DNA from 2 places in the Bartonella sp. LJL80 genome. Region 1 is predicted to be linked to the other one. Evidence: predicted binding sites of a transcription regulator. Region 1 holds the regulator's gene; the other holds the start of a gene.
What was found. The regulator PhoB, encoded in region 1, activates phosphate uptake and scavenging genes when phosphate is short. The targets are predictions, from matches to a motif close to TGTCATNNANCTGTCAT.
Positions count from the first base shown of each region.

Region 1 (6,820 bases):
CGAGACGTTTGAAGCCTTGATTGGCGGCCAGGCCGACATTGCATCCATGGCTGAGTTGCCTGCCGTTACAGGCGCATTGCAGAAACAGGCCTTCGGCGTGGTGGCTGATTTAGGCCGGTTTAATGGCTCTCGTATCATCACAACGCAAAAGAGCAAAATAGCATCCATCAAGGATCTCGGTTCAAAACGTGTCGGTGTCACACTGGGCACCAATACCGATTTCCTGCTTGATAGCGTTTTAAAGGCCGAAGGTGTGAGTGCTGAGATCGTCAATGCCGCACCGAGCGATTTGATCGCCGCCCTGATGCGCGGTGATGTCGATGCGATTGTACCATTTCCCGGTTTCTATCTTGCGGCACAAAAGACATTGAAAGATAACTATAAAGAAATTGCGACACCGTCTTATCGCCCTCATTTCATCCTGTCAGCCAGTACAAAAATGATCGACACACGCGCCGATGACATCAGCGCCGTCTTGGAAGCTTTGATCGAGGCAGAAAGCTATATCGCCCAAAATCCGAAAGATGCGGCCGAGATCATGTCTTCAAATTTTGGTGGCAACATTGATGCCGACACCGTGCTTGCAATGTGGAAAGAAAGCGAGATCAAGCTCAATCTTGACGCCGATCTGCTGCAATTAATGCGTGAAGAGGGACAATGGATTGCGGATAAAGGCATTATCAAAGTGCAGCCAGATGCCATCGAAACGCTTTCAAAATACGTTGTCTCCACGCCGTTGAAAAAGGCCGCGGCAGAACGTGTCAACTTGCAATAGCCGTTATTGACAATTCTTAAACGCAGCACCATCCTTCTTTCAATTGCAACCCAGGGTCAGGACCTATTGATTTGAACGAAATGGTATGAGCGAATTCTGTTGAAAACGCGGAAGAGAGCCACAGGAAATATGGATATTTGCAAGGCTGCTCGACTTGGGTTTCGGTAAATTTGACCATATCCCGAAGGGACACAAAAACAGGTGCAATCTGCATGCTAGAAAAGCTCATACCTAAGTATACCACTTGGCTTTCGCTTTCCGTCGTGCATCTCTTTGCTGTTTATTGTGCCATATCATTTGATATGAATAAGTCCTGCCCCTAGGAACAAACACCAATACGTTGTTCCTAAAGCAGCCGCTATCAAGCGACGAAATACCGACGATTGACCTTGATTGCGCTTCATGCGAAAAGGTCTCAACATAAAACATGTGTCAATAAATCAAGATTTCTTATCAGTGAGATGTTCGAATGATTCAATTTAAAAATGGCCCTTCGGGTTTTACAAAAGGGCTGGTTATCCTTCTCAGCCTGCTTGTATTAATCGCAGGCCTATATTTTACCGCCTTGGGCGGTTACCTGCTCTATCTGGGCAGCTCCACTTGGTATTATCTGGCGCTTGGCATTTTGCTTTTGCTGAGTGGGCTGTTTATGGTTCGCCTGCGCCCGATAAGCGTTTGGATTTTCGCTGTCATCTACATCATGACAGCAATCTGGTCCTATCTTGAAGTGGGGCTGAGCTACTGGCAACAGTTCTCCAATCTGTTTGCACTTTCGGTGGCATTTTTCCTGACCCTGTTGGCTTATCGCCCGATGGTCAAAAAACAGGGCAAACAGGCCGGTGCAACATCTTTGGTTTTGGCTGCATTGGTATTTGTCGGTATGGCTGGCGCTATCGTTTCGTCATTCACGCCTAAAAATGTCATCCACACGGCACAAGTTGCAGCCCCTGCCCTTCCTGTTTCACCAGACAAGCAGCAGAAAGACTGGAAGAACTGGGGAAATGACGATTTTGGCAGCCGCTTTGCAGCGCTCGACCAGATCACACCGGAAAACATCGACAAGCTTGATGTTGCGTGGACCGCGCATACCGGTGACATCCCGCAAAGTACCGGAGCAGGTGCCGAAGACCAGAACACACCGTTACAGGTAGGAAGCAATCTCTACGTTTGCACTGCCTATGGTAAAGTGCTTTCTTTGAACATCGATACTGGCAAGCAAAACTGGGTGTTCGACCCGAAAGGAACAGCACCCAATTGGCAGCGTTGCCGCGGCTTGGGCTACCATGAAGCACCAAAGCAGGCCACAGCAGCTGAAAACAAGGTTTGCAGCAAGCGTTTGTTTTTGCCAACAGGTGATGCCCGTTTGATCGCCTTGGATGCCGATACCGGTAAAACCTGCGCTGATTTCGGCCAGGATGGCGTCGTGGATTTGAAAGTCGGCATGGGCGAAGTCAAGCCCGGTTACTACCAGCAGACTTCGACGCCGCTTGTTGCCGATGATGTTGTTGTTGTCGGTGGCCGCGTTGCCGATAACTTCTCAACAGACGAGCCTCCCGGCGTCGTGCGCGCTTTCAGTGTTTATGACGGCCACCTCGTATGGGCATGGGATCCCGGCAATCCGGATTTGACGGGCGTTCCACCTGAAGGTGAAACCTACACACGTGGAACACCCAATGTTTGGGCGGCTATGTCATTTGATGCCAAACTTGGCCTCATCTATCTGCCGACCGGCAATTCAACGCCCGACTTCTGGGCGGGCTATCGCACAGAAGCTGACGACAAATATTCTTCATCTGTCGTAGCGGTTGATGTAAAAACCGGCAAAGTGCGTTGGCACTACCAGTTCGTCCACCATGATATCTGGGACTTCGATACACCGGCCCAGCCTGTGCTGCTTGATGCGCCAGATAAAAACGGCAATATGGTACCTGCCCTTATCCAGGTGACCAAGCAGGGTGAAGTCTTCCTGCTGAACCGTGAAACCGGCGAGCCGATTTCAGAGGTTGAAGAAAAGCCCGTTCCACAAGGAAATGTCGCCGGTGAACGTTATTCGCCGACACAACCTTATTCGGTTGGTATGCCGTCATTTGGCAATGCCACATTGACCGAAGCGGATATGTGGGGTGCAACGCCATTCGATCAGCTTTTGTGCCGTATCGAATTCCGCAAAATGCGTCATCAGGGCGTATTCACACCACCCGGCCTCGACTATTCGCTACAAATGCCGGGCTCTCTCGGTGGGATGAATTGGGGCTCTGTTTCCACAGACCCAACGTTGAACTATGTCTTTATCAACGATATGCGCCTTGGCCTTGCCAACTATCTGGTCGAGCGCAAAGACATTCCAGCCAGCGCGTCTGGTATTGAAATGGGTATTGTTCCCATGGATGGAACACCGTTTGGTGCGATGCGTATGCGTTTCCTTTCACCACTCGGCGTACCGTGTCAAAAGCCGCCTTTCGGCACCATGTCGGCTGTGGATTTGAAAACGCGCAAAATAGTTTGGCAGGTTCCTGTCGGCACTGTGCAAGACACAGGCCCGATGAACATGGCGCTTGGCGTTCCTGTTCCGATCGGTATGCCAACCCTCGGTGCCTCGATGGCTACGCAATCCGGCCTTGTTTTCTTCGCTGGAACACAAGACTTCTATTTGCGTGCTTTTGACAGCCGCACCGGTAAGGAAGTCTGGAAATCACGTCTGCCAGTTGGCAGCCAAGGTGGCCCGATGACCTATGTTTCACCGGAAACCGGCAAGCAATATATCGTCATTACCGCCGGCGGTGCGCGTCAAAATCCAAAGCGTGGTGATTACGTCATTGCCTATGCTTTGAAAGATTAATCAACATTTCAATCGTTAAACAGATAAAACCCACCGCGCTTAACCGCGGTGGGTTTTTCTTTGGCAGACCGACAGCCGAGCCTTCATAGCAAGTTTGGTGTTTGATGAACCAAACATGTGCTCAAGGTTCTGTTTTTGAGCATTTTTTATCCGATAGGAGCAGGATAAAGAATTGATCCGGTGAATCAATTCTCCTGCGGATGCGCTTCACACTTTTCGGAAAATGCTCTAGAGCCGGATCCATTTATCTGAACGAACTGGATTGAATAAAAAGTAAGTCCCCACGGTCGCAGACGGCGCCTGCATTGACTTGGATCCTATGTCTGAATTTATATTGTTTAACTACAATGCGATCATGCTTGGTCGCACAATTTTTACTCGGCCCCTATCGTCGAGCAAGAAGGCTCAACAAGACCAATATTGAATAGCGTTTTCTAACTCTCATGAATGAATAGACGCTGCTTCAAGCTCAACCGGAAATTGCTTGCCGTTGAAAATCATCGTCAAAACGAAGACTATCCGATGATTGCAAGTTGAAAATTGCAGCCGTTGGCTGTCTGATATTAGAGCGGTACCCGATTGATGTGAAACATCAATTGGATAAGATACCGCGACAAATCAAAAACTTGAGACGCGCCGGCCGGATAGCATCAGGTCGAAAAGCGCTCTAAGGCCCAGTGAACAATCAGGCGCACGCAATCCGACGGATGTGAAACGAGAGATATCGCGCAACAAGCGGCGGTTTATTAAAACCGTCGCGTTTTTTCCTGCTTTTGTAGGATCGCTCCGATTTCATCGACTTTTTGTTTCGATGGCATCGCATAGCCAAGAGCAACTGAACTGGTTTGCATGCGATCAACCGGCGCTGGCGTCGGTGTCGGCACAAAGCGATAATCTGCCTGAGCGACCATGACCGGCGCAGGTGCCGGTTCAACCTGATTAACCAAAGCGGGTGCTGGCTCTGCTTGCGCCACCATGACTTGTGCCGGCTCCGCTACAACTTTCGGAGCAGAGGTTTGGGTGCGGCCCGGCGTTGTAAACTGCGGCACATTTCCGCTACGCTCTTGCGAGAACGCAAATGCGACATCATAAGGCGCATCGTTGACCGGGACTTGCAATTGGCCGTCACGGCCGCGTTTTTCATAAAATGCATTGCCACCGGCAACCTGCACATAATGCATGTTTTTATACGGGAAGGTCATTCCAGCCGTGTGGAAGAACATCGCATTCTTACTCTTTTTTGCCCGTTCGCCCCGCAAAACCGCATCAGCAGCTTCTTCAACACGCGCTACCGAAGCAGATTCAGTCATGGGACGCGTCAGCACACCAGGAGCAAACTGGTTAGGCTGTCCGACCACACCGCAAATTGTTTTAGGATAGGCTGTCGAGTTGACGCGGTTCATCACAACTGTGCCGACAGCAACCATACCATCACGGCTAGAGCGGTTGGATTCAAAATACATCGCGCGCATAAGGCAGGTTCGTTCCGTCAATGGGTAGGCGACTGTTTTGCTTTTCTTTTTATGACCAAAAGAATCAAACCCGGCGTGGTTTGAAGCACAGCCGGTCACAACCAGAGGTGCCAATACAACAGCGGCAATACCTGCCCAGCGGACTTTCAACATTTTACGCAACTTCGATCTCATGCTTTGTTACCATTCCCGCATGCGCTAACACACAGACAAATGAAGGCAAAATAAAGGCAACCGATAAGAACCGCCACATTCTTGACAAATTCTTGAAAAGTAAGCCTTTTTCGCAAAAGACTATGCAGAGAAAACCTTTAAAAAAACATTAACCGAATGCGTATCCTGCACCTCTCACAGTACGAATGAGATCAATTTCACCTTCATTGATGGCCAAACGTAAACGCCGAATATGCACATCCACCGTACGATCATCGACAAAATTGTCACTACCCCAGACATTATCGAGAAGTTGGGCACGGGAAAAAACGCGGCCTGGGGCGCGCATGAAAAACTCCAGTAATTTGAATTCGGTGGGGCCTAAACGCAGTTCGTCATCGCCCCGGAACACTTTATGCTTGTGCCGGTCGAGTATCAGACCACCTGCCTGCAAACTATCAGCAAGCACATCAGGATTGGCACGGCGCAGAAGTGCCTTAATGCGCGCAATGAGTTCCGGCATTGAAAAAGGCTTCACGATAAAATCGTCCGCACCTACATTCAGGCCGCGTATCCGTTCATCCTCTTCACCGCGCGCTGTCAACATGATGATTGGCAATTGTTTGGTTGCAGGCCGATTGCGCAAGCGTCGGCACAGTTCGATCCCCGAAAGCCCGGGCAACATCCAGTCCAGCACCAACAGGTCTGGAATGTTATCTTCAAGCTCGTATTCGGCTTCTTCACCATCACTGATGGTACGAACGAAATATCCTTCCGCTTCGAGATTGTAACGCAAAAGCGTAATCAACGCTTCCTCGTCTTCGACAACGGTAATCGTTGGCTTATGCGTCATCGGGGAAATCCCTCTATTCGCTGCTGAGGGCATCGACGCCCACCTTATAAGTCAGGTCATCACGCGGACGTTCCGTCGACATATAGGTGCCGGTTATGATGTAATGCAACGTTTCGGCGATATTGGTGGCATGATCGCCAATACGCTCGATGTTCTTGGCACAGAACAACAAATGCGTGCATGCAGTGATGTTGCGCGGATCTTCCATCATATAGGTCAGAAGCTCACGGAAGAGCGAGGTATACATCGCATCAATCTCGTCATCACGTTCACGCACGGCATCAATACGTTCCAACGAACGGCTTGCATATGCATCGAGCACTTCCTTGAGCTGGTTGAGAGCGAGAGAGGCAAAGGCTTCAAGACCACGATAGAAGGTCGCCGGTTGACGGGTTTCTGCAATTGCCGGCGCACGTTTGGCAATGTTTTTACCCATGTCACCAACCCGTTCAAGATCGGCAGAGATACGGATTGCGCCAATAATTTCGCGAAGATCAACCGCCATCGGCTGCCGCTTGGCAATAATGGTCACGGCTTTTTCGTCGATATCACGTTCACTTTCATCGAGGAACATATCATCGGCGATAACTTCGCCCGCAAGACGTAAATCGTCATGGACGATGGCTGCGACAGCCCGTTCGATCATACGTTCGGCATGGCCGCCCATTTCAGCAATCTTGGCTTCCAGATATTTCAGTTCTTCATCGAATGAACGAACGGTATGGTTT
Region 1 is NZ_JBTXLM010000008.1:7,831-14,650, reverse strand. Features, by position in the region: gene ACYSNS_RS11920 (ABC transporter substrate-binding protein) at 1-775, shown strand, start outside; gene ACYSNS_RS11915 (membrane-bound PQQ-dependent dehydrogenase, glucose/quinate/shikimate family) at 1,245-3,614, shown strand; gene ACYSNS_RS11910 (cell wall hydrolase) at 4,361-5,260, opposite strand; gene phoB (phosphate regulon transcriptional regulator PhoB) at 5,409-6,092, opposite strand; gene phoU (phosphate signaling complex protein PhoU) at 6,106-6,820, opposite strand, start outside.

Region 2 (6,820 bases), on a different contig from region 1:
CCGGCTCAGGTAAATCCACAATAGGCCGCACAATTCAGCAATTACAGGCGATATCGGAAGGTGATATTGTCTTTGCCGGACAATCCTATAGCAAAATGTCCCGCCGCGAACGTTTAGCGCTGCGCCGGCGGGTCCAATATGTGTTTCAAGACCCCTTTGCCTCACTTGATCCGCGAAAAACGGTAGGTTTTTCCATTGCGGAGCCGATCCGCACCCATGGCTTAATGCACGGCCAGAAAGAAATCGACGCGCGCGTTGCATCATTGCTTGAGCGTGTCGGTTTGCCAGCCGCCTATGCAGATCGCTATCCCCACGAATTCTCCGGTGGTCAGCGTCAACGTATCTGTATTGCGCGGGCATTATCAGTCAAACCGGAACTGATTATTGCCGATGAAGCGTTATCAGCGCTTGATGTATCGGTGCAAGCCCAGATCATCAATCTATTGATGGAATTGCAGCAGAGTGAAAATCTGGCATTTCTTTTCATCAGCCACGATATGGCTGTGGTGGAGCGGATGAGCCACCGCGTTGCGGTGCTCTATCTTGGACAGATCGTCGAAATCGGAACACGCCAACAGATTTTTGAAAATCCTCAACATCCTTACACGAAGCGCTTGTTGGACGCAGTGCCGATCGCCGACCCATTACAAAGGCGCGATGTGGCGATTGAAACATCACAACCGATCAGCCGCATCCGTCGAAAGGGTGTAGAGCCACGCCATCTGATTTACACCGAGCTCGAACCGGGCCACCTTATCGGTCGCACAATCAATGAAATCGCACAAACAGAAAAAGCCATTCAGGCTTAAGGAGGGGTATTATGAAAAAATCATTCTATACACTTTTAGCAACGACCGTTGCCCTCGGCGCTGCAACACTTGTCACGACATCTTCTTTTGCGGCAGGAAAACTTACGGTGTCTTCTCCGCAGGATCCGGGCAGCCTCGATCCTGTTGATACGTTTCTGGTCAATTGGGCATCAATCGGCACCAATATTTTTGACGGTCTGACATGGCGCGGACCGGACATGAAGCTACAGCCCGGACTAGCAACCTCTTGGGAAGAATTTGACAACGGGCTTCGTATTCGCTTCCATCTACGCAAAGGTGTTAAATTCCACGATGGCGAGGATTTCAATGCCAAGTCTGTGCAGTTCACTTTCGAAAGACTGCTTGGAGAAATTGGCGCCAAAGGCCCGCAACAGTCAAACTATAATTCTATCGACAAGGTGGAAGTGATTGATGATTACACGGTTGATTTCCATTTAAAAGCCCATGATCCGGTTTTGCTCACCAAGCTTGCCGGTTACGGCGCAATGATTGTGCCGCCGCAATATATCAAGGAAAAAGGCGAAGAAAATTTTAACATGCATCCGGTCGGCACCGGTGCCTTTAAAGTTGTCGATTATAAACCGCGTATCAGCGTGTCGATGGAGGCAAATACAGCTTACTGGGCCGGCGCACCAAAAGTGTCGGAACTGGAATATCGTTTCATCAGCGAGCCTGCTACTGCGGTTGCTGAACTGCAATCTGGCCGCGTCGACATCGTCATTCCACCAACGATTCCGATTGGTATGATCGATACGATAAAAAATAATCCTAAACTTGAATTAAAAACAGCCACAAGTCCGACCGTGGTTGCATTGCGATTTAATACACGAGATGGCATCACCAAAGATATCAGGGTGCGAAAAGCGTTGATCATGGCCGTCGATCGCGACGCAATCATCGAGTCCATTCTGGCAGGGCAAGCAGACGCCATTAGCAGTTTCCAGAGCGCTCTGTCTTTCGGCAACGACCCCGAATTGAAGCCCTATCCGTATGATCCAGAAAAAGCCCAGGCGTTGTTGAAAGAAGCTGGCGTCAAGAATGGTGCACAGGTCCAGATCGACGTGCGAGGAAATGACGCGACATTTGGCGAGGTTGCACAGGCCGTTGCAGCCTATCTGCAAATGGTTGGAGTTAACGCATCGATCAAACCTTACGAAACAAATGTTCTTCTTAACGACATCATTCCTGCTGGAAAAACGGGCACAATGTTTCAACAATCATGGGGCGGATGGACGTTTGATTATGACAATACAGCCATTGCCATGTATCGGACCGGAGAAAAGTGGAATCCCTATAGTAGCGATCCCGAACTCGACAAAATGCTGCTCGCACAGCGTTCAATAGTCGACAAAGTTGAGCGTGAAAAGGCATTGCAAGCCATAGCGCGTTACACTGTCGAGCAGGCTTACGAGATGGAGCTCTATAATGCGAAAGCGCTTTACGGCGTGAACAAACGTGTCAAAAACTTTGATCCCGCACCGGACAATCGCTTGCGTTTGAACGATGTAGAAATCATCGAATAGGTCAAAGCAATGGCAATATTTCTGATAAAAAGGTTGCTCCAGTCGATATTCGTTTTTCTGGTCGTTACACTTCTGGTGGCATGGGCGATCCGATTGACGGGCGATCCTGCATTGATGCTGTCTCAAGGTGCAGGAAGCGTTACAGAAGCTGATCTGGTACGTATCCGTGAGGCACTTGGGCTTAACCAGCCGTTTTTTGTGCAGTATTTTGCCTTCCTTAAAGGCCTGGTTACTTTTGACCTCGGAAATAGTTTCGTCGGCGGAACACCGGTATCACTTCTCATCAAGCAGGCTTTGCCTTCGACTTTAGGTCTTGCAATCACTTCGATGATCGTGTCGATTGTTTTGTCAGTGCCGTTCGGTATCATGGCGGCTGTACACAAAGGCAAAATGGCCGACCAGATTATCCGTATTGTGTCGCTTGTGGGGCTTTCTGTACCCAATTTCTGGCTTGGCACCATGTTAATGTTGCTCTTTTCAATCTTCCTGCAATGGCTGCCGCCAAGTGGCCTTTCCGGCCCCACAAGCTACATTCTGCCATCTTTGACTATGGGGATTATCCTGACGGCCACCAATATCCGCCTTGTACGTACCACGATGTTGGAAGTATTGCGGTCGCAATACATCATGGTAACACGCGCCAAAGGTTTAAGCGAAACCAAAGTGCTTTATAAACATGCATTGCGCAATTGCTCCATACCTTTGATTACCTATATCGGATTGCAATTTGGAGGGCTTCTTGGCGGGATCGTCGTCATTGAAAAAGTATTCAGCTGGCCAGGACTCGGCACCATGGCTTTCGATGCGGTATCGGCGCGCGATTACCCCTCATTGCAAGCCGTTATTGCCATACTCGCCTTGTCCATCATTCTCATCAATCTGTTGATTGACATTGCCTATGGTCTTGTTGATCCGCGTATAAGGGTGAAATAAGTCATGGAAAATGTGGTTCGCTCAAATCGCTTTGCAGCACTGCGCTCGCTAGAGTTTATTTTAGGTATTGTGCTTATTGGCGGCATCATTCTTGCGGTTGTTTTTGCCTGTTTATTTATGCAGGATCAGGCGGGAAAACTGAACCTGACAAGCCGTCTGTTTGCCCCTTTTGAACAGGCCAAACACATATTGGGCACTGACGCCATCGGGCGCGACGTACTTGCCCGCGTTCTCGTCGGCGGGTCGATATCGTTACAGATCGGTTTTTATTCGGTCATAGCATCATTGGCGCTGGGTGTCTTTTTTGGGCTTATTGCAGGATATTATCGCGGATTTTGCGATATGTTTGTCATGCGGTTTGCCGATGTACAATTAGCCCTGCCCTTCATATTGCTGGCGATTACATTCATGGCGATCATTGGCGGCGGCTTTTGGCAGACAATCATCCTTTTGGTTGTTTCGCAGTGGGTGCAGTATGCACGGCTCGTGCGCGGCTCGGTTCTTGCTCTCAATGATCAGGAATTCATCCTTTCAGCGCGCGCTATCGGCGTTTCAAATGTAAGGATTATCCTCCATCATATATTACCGAATTTACTTGGTCCGGTTATTGTTTTGATGACTTTGAATGTGGCCAATAATATCCTTCTGGAAAGCAGCCTCACATTCCTCGGTATGGGGGTTGATCTCAAAACGGCAAGCTGGGGCGGAATGCTTGCCGATGGGCGCACCTACCTACAAACAGCTTGGTGGATCAGTGTATTTCCCGGTCTGGCAATTCTCCTGACGGTATTGGGATTAAATCTTCTCGGTGACTGGCTCCGCGATATTCTCGACCCGCGTGGAAGGACACGCTGATGCGCCATGTTTTGCAGAAAGCCTATGCCCGCAGTCTCGATGAATGGTGTGCAACCATTGAGCAGCACTATGACCGCTCGCAATCGATTGCTCTGTGGTTGTTTGACGACGAAAAAAGCCGGAAAAAAGCGCAGGAAACAATGCGTGACAAAGGATTTGACGTTACGTTTCTCAGTGCGATCAAACCTCTTGTGCAGTTTTTTCGTGAGCAATGTGACATTGGCACTCTATCTCAAGTGAAGGTCAAATATCCAGTACACCCCGATGCCGTTGAAAATCGCTTTCGATTGGAAGCCTATCCCTTAACGGCACTCTTGGACGGTATTGCATTGGATTTTGAGGCTGGCCGAAACAATTTGGATTATGAGATAGAGCTGCACGAGAAAGATGGCAGCATCAGCCACCATACAGTGTTTTGCCCCAACAAGATCATCAAAGATTGGGGCGGCCAAACCGCTCTAACGCCATGCGGTTGGTTGCGTGTGATTGATAAGGGATTAGTGAAGGAAGACAGGGCTATCCAAACCGAGTTCGAACAGATGTTTCAAGATGGTATGCAGGCAATTACCGCTCTGCCGCTCCCAGATCATCTGCCTTACTTTGAAGAACTGCGCATTGAAGCTTATCTGCCGCAGTGCGAAGTACCGCTTGGCTACGGCCACGAGGTCGTAAGCTTTCAAGAAATGCTGCATGAAGAATTCTATTTTTCATTGCTTGAATACTTTCAAAGCGTCAGCGATCTTCCCTCCGGCGATAGAAGCATCCAGCCCGGCCAAATTGCGCCATTCATCAAAAAATCAACGGACGGCGAGTGTCACATAACAATCGCGTTGCACGGTTTGGATAGGCGGCCCGCCAACATCGTTTCATCGCAATGTTCTGACACAATAGGCCCGCTAGACCAAGCCTTTATCAGTGCAACATTGGCTTCAATTGGCGGCATAAGGTTGGAAGCACAAAGTCGCTGTGGCCGCGACGTTGAAGCACGTTATATAAAAGGCAGCAACCATGCCGTTGTCATCAGTGGCTGCCAACATGGCAATGAAACGACCGGTACCGCCGGGGCCTTGTCAGCAGCAAATACTCTCCTTAAAAAGGACGATGCGCATTTTGTCATTTCACCGTTGGAAAACCCTGATGGGAATGCCCTTTATCTGCGTTTGCTTGCAGATAATCCTCACCATATGCACCATGCGGCCCGTTACACAGCCTATGGCAATGATTTACAGAATACCCCTGACAGCGCTCCAGCAGAACGCGCCATTCGCATAAAAGCCAAAGACATCTCCTCAGCTGCGCTTCACGTCAATTTGCACGGCTATCCATGCCATGAATGGATAAGACCGTTGTCAGGCTATATTCCGCGAAATTTTGCGTTATGGACATTACCGAAAGGTTTTTTTGTTGTCTTTCGGTTTAAACAGGGTTGGGAAGATGCATCCCGCGAACTGGCGCACGAAGTGACGCAAGCATTGAATAGTGTCGATGGCGCCGCCGCTTTGAACGAAGAGCAGGTTGCGCTTTATCGTAAACATGCTGGCGAACTCGATTTTGAAATTATCAACGGTATACCTTGCAGCTTTACATGCTATCCCAACGCAGATTTTTGTGTGGAATTGATCACCGAACATCCCGATGAAACGATCTATGACGGGGATTTCCGTTTGGGACAAGAGCTTCAAAAAATCACAGTAGTTTCAGCCTACACGGCTTGGCAGAGTATCTACGGTAAAAAATTGCAAAAAGACGTCATTGTTTGATGACGTGAGCGCAAGCCGAAGACAAGCTTTGGTTTCATGACAGAGGATTCTGTTAAATTATTGACATTCCACTGTCATTTATCCGCGTTAAACGATTGGGAAGTACTTTCATACAATTGTTAAAGCGGTGAAAAAATTGGTAGCGTACGCAAAACTACAAGAAACCTTTATTGATTCAAGCGTGAAAATGCGCGAATGCGCGATCGGTCAACAATGCGAAATATTGGCGCATACGAAATTAGAATACAGCCAACTAGGAGATTTTTCTTACATTGGTGAATATTGCAATGTAGCGGATGCCGAAATAGGAAAATTTACTGCAATTGCCAATCAGGTGCGCATTGGTGCGCCCAACCATCCGATGCAGCGCCTATCGCAACACCGTTTTACCTATTGCCCGGAATATTATGACACGGAAGCTGAACGTGACCATGCTTTCTTTTCAAAGCGTCGACAAGCGAAAGTCTTCATCGGCAATGATGTGTGGATAGGGCATGGCGTTACCGTTTTGCCGGGTGTAACGGTTGGCGACGGAGCCGTTTTGGCAGCAGGCGCCGTCGTTACGAAATCTGTTGCCCCTTATACGATTGTCGGGGGCGTGCCCGCAAAATTGATCCGTCAGCGTTTTCCCTTAGGGATAGCAGACAATCTGCAAAAAATTGCATGGTGGGATTGGCCGTTAAAAAAGCTTATGGACAATATCACGGATTTCCAATCAGAAGATATGGACGCATTCTGTAGCAAATGGGGTTAGGCACACCGCATTTTCGCCGTTATGGTTTATAACGCGCCGTCATATTTTATATGCAAGCGGTCACTGGACAAAGAATTGCCCAGTGACGGTTTTGGTAAAAATCAGAACGTACCTCTTACGCCGACGCCAAACGAACGCGGCATTGTCATGCTGGCTTCAATGCCA
Region 2 is NZ_JBTXLM010000006.1:85,185-92,004, reverse strand. Features, by position in the region: gene ACYSNS_RS10710 (ABC transporter ATP-binding protein) at 1-809, shown strand, start outside; gene ACYSNS_RS10705 (ABC transporter substrate-binding protein) at 821-2,353, shown strand; gene ACYSNS_RS10700 (ABC transporter permease) at 2,363-3,286, shown strand; gene ACYSNS_RS10695 (ABC transporter permease) at 3,290-4,141, shown strand; gene ACYSNS_RS10690 (M14 family metallopeptidase) at 4,141-5,901, shown strand; gene ACYSNS_RS10685 (DapH/DapD/GlmU-related protein) at 6,089-6,655, shown strand; gene ACYSNS_RS10680 (TonB-dependent receptor) at 6,757-6,820, opposite strand, start outside.
Region 2: ACYSNS_RS10685 (DapH/DapD/GlmU-related protein) is a predicted target of PhoB. The motif match lies at 5,963-5,979, and genes of this name have one in related genera.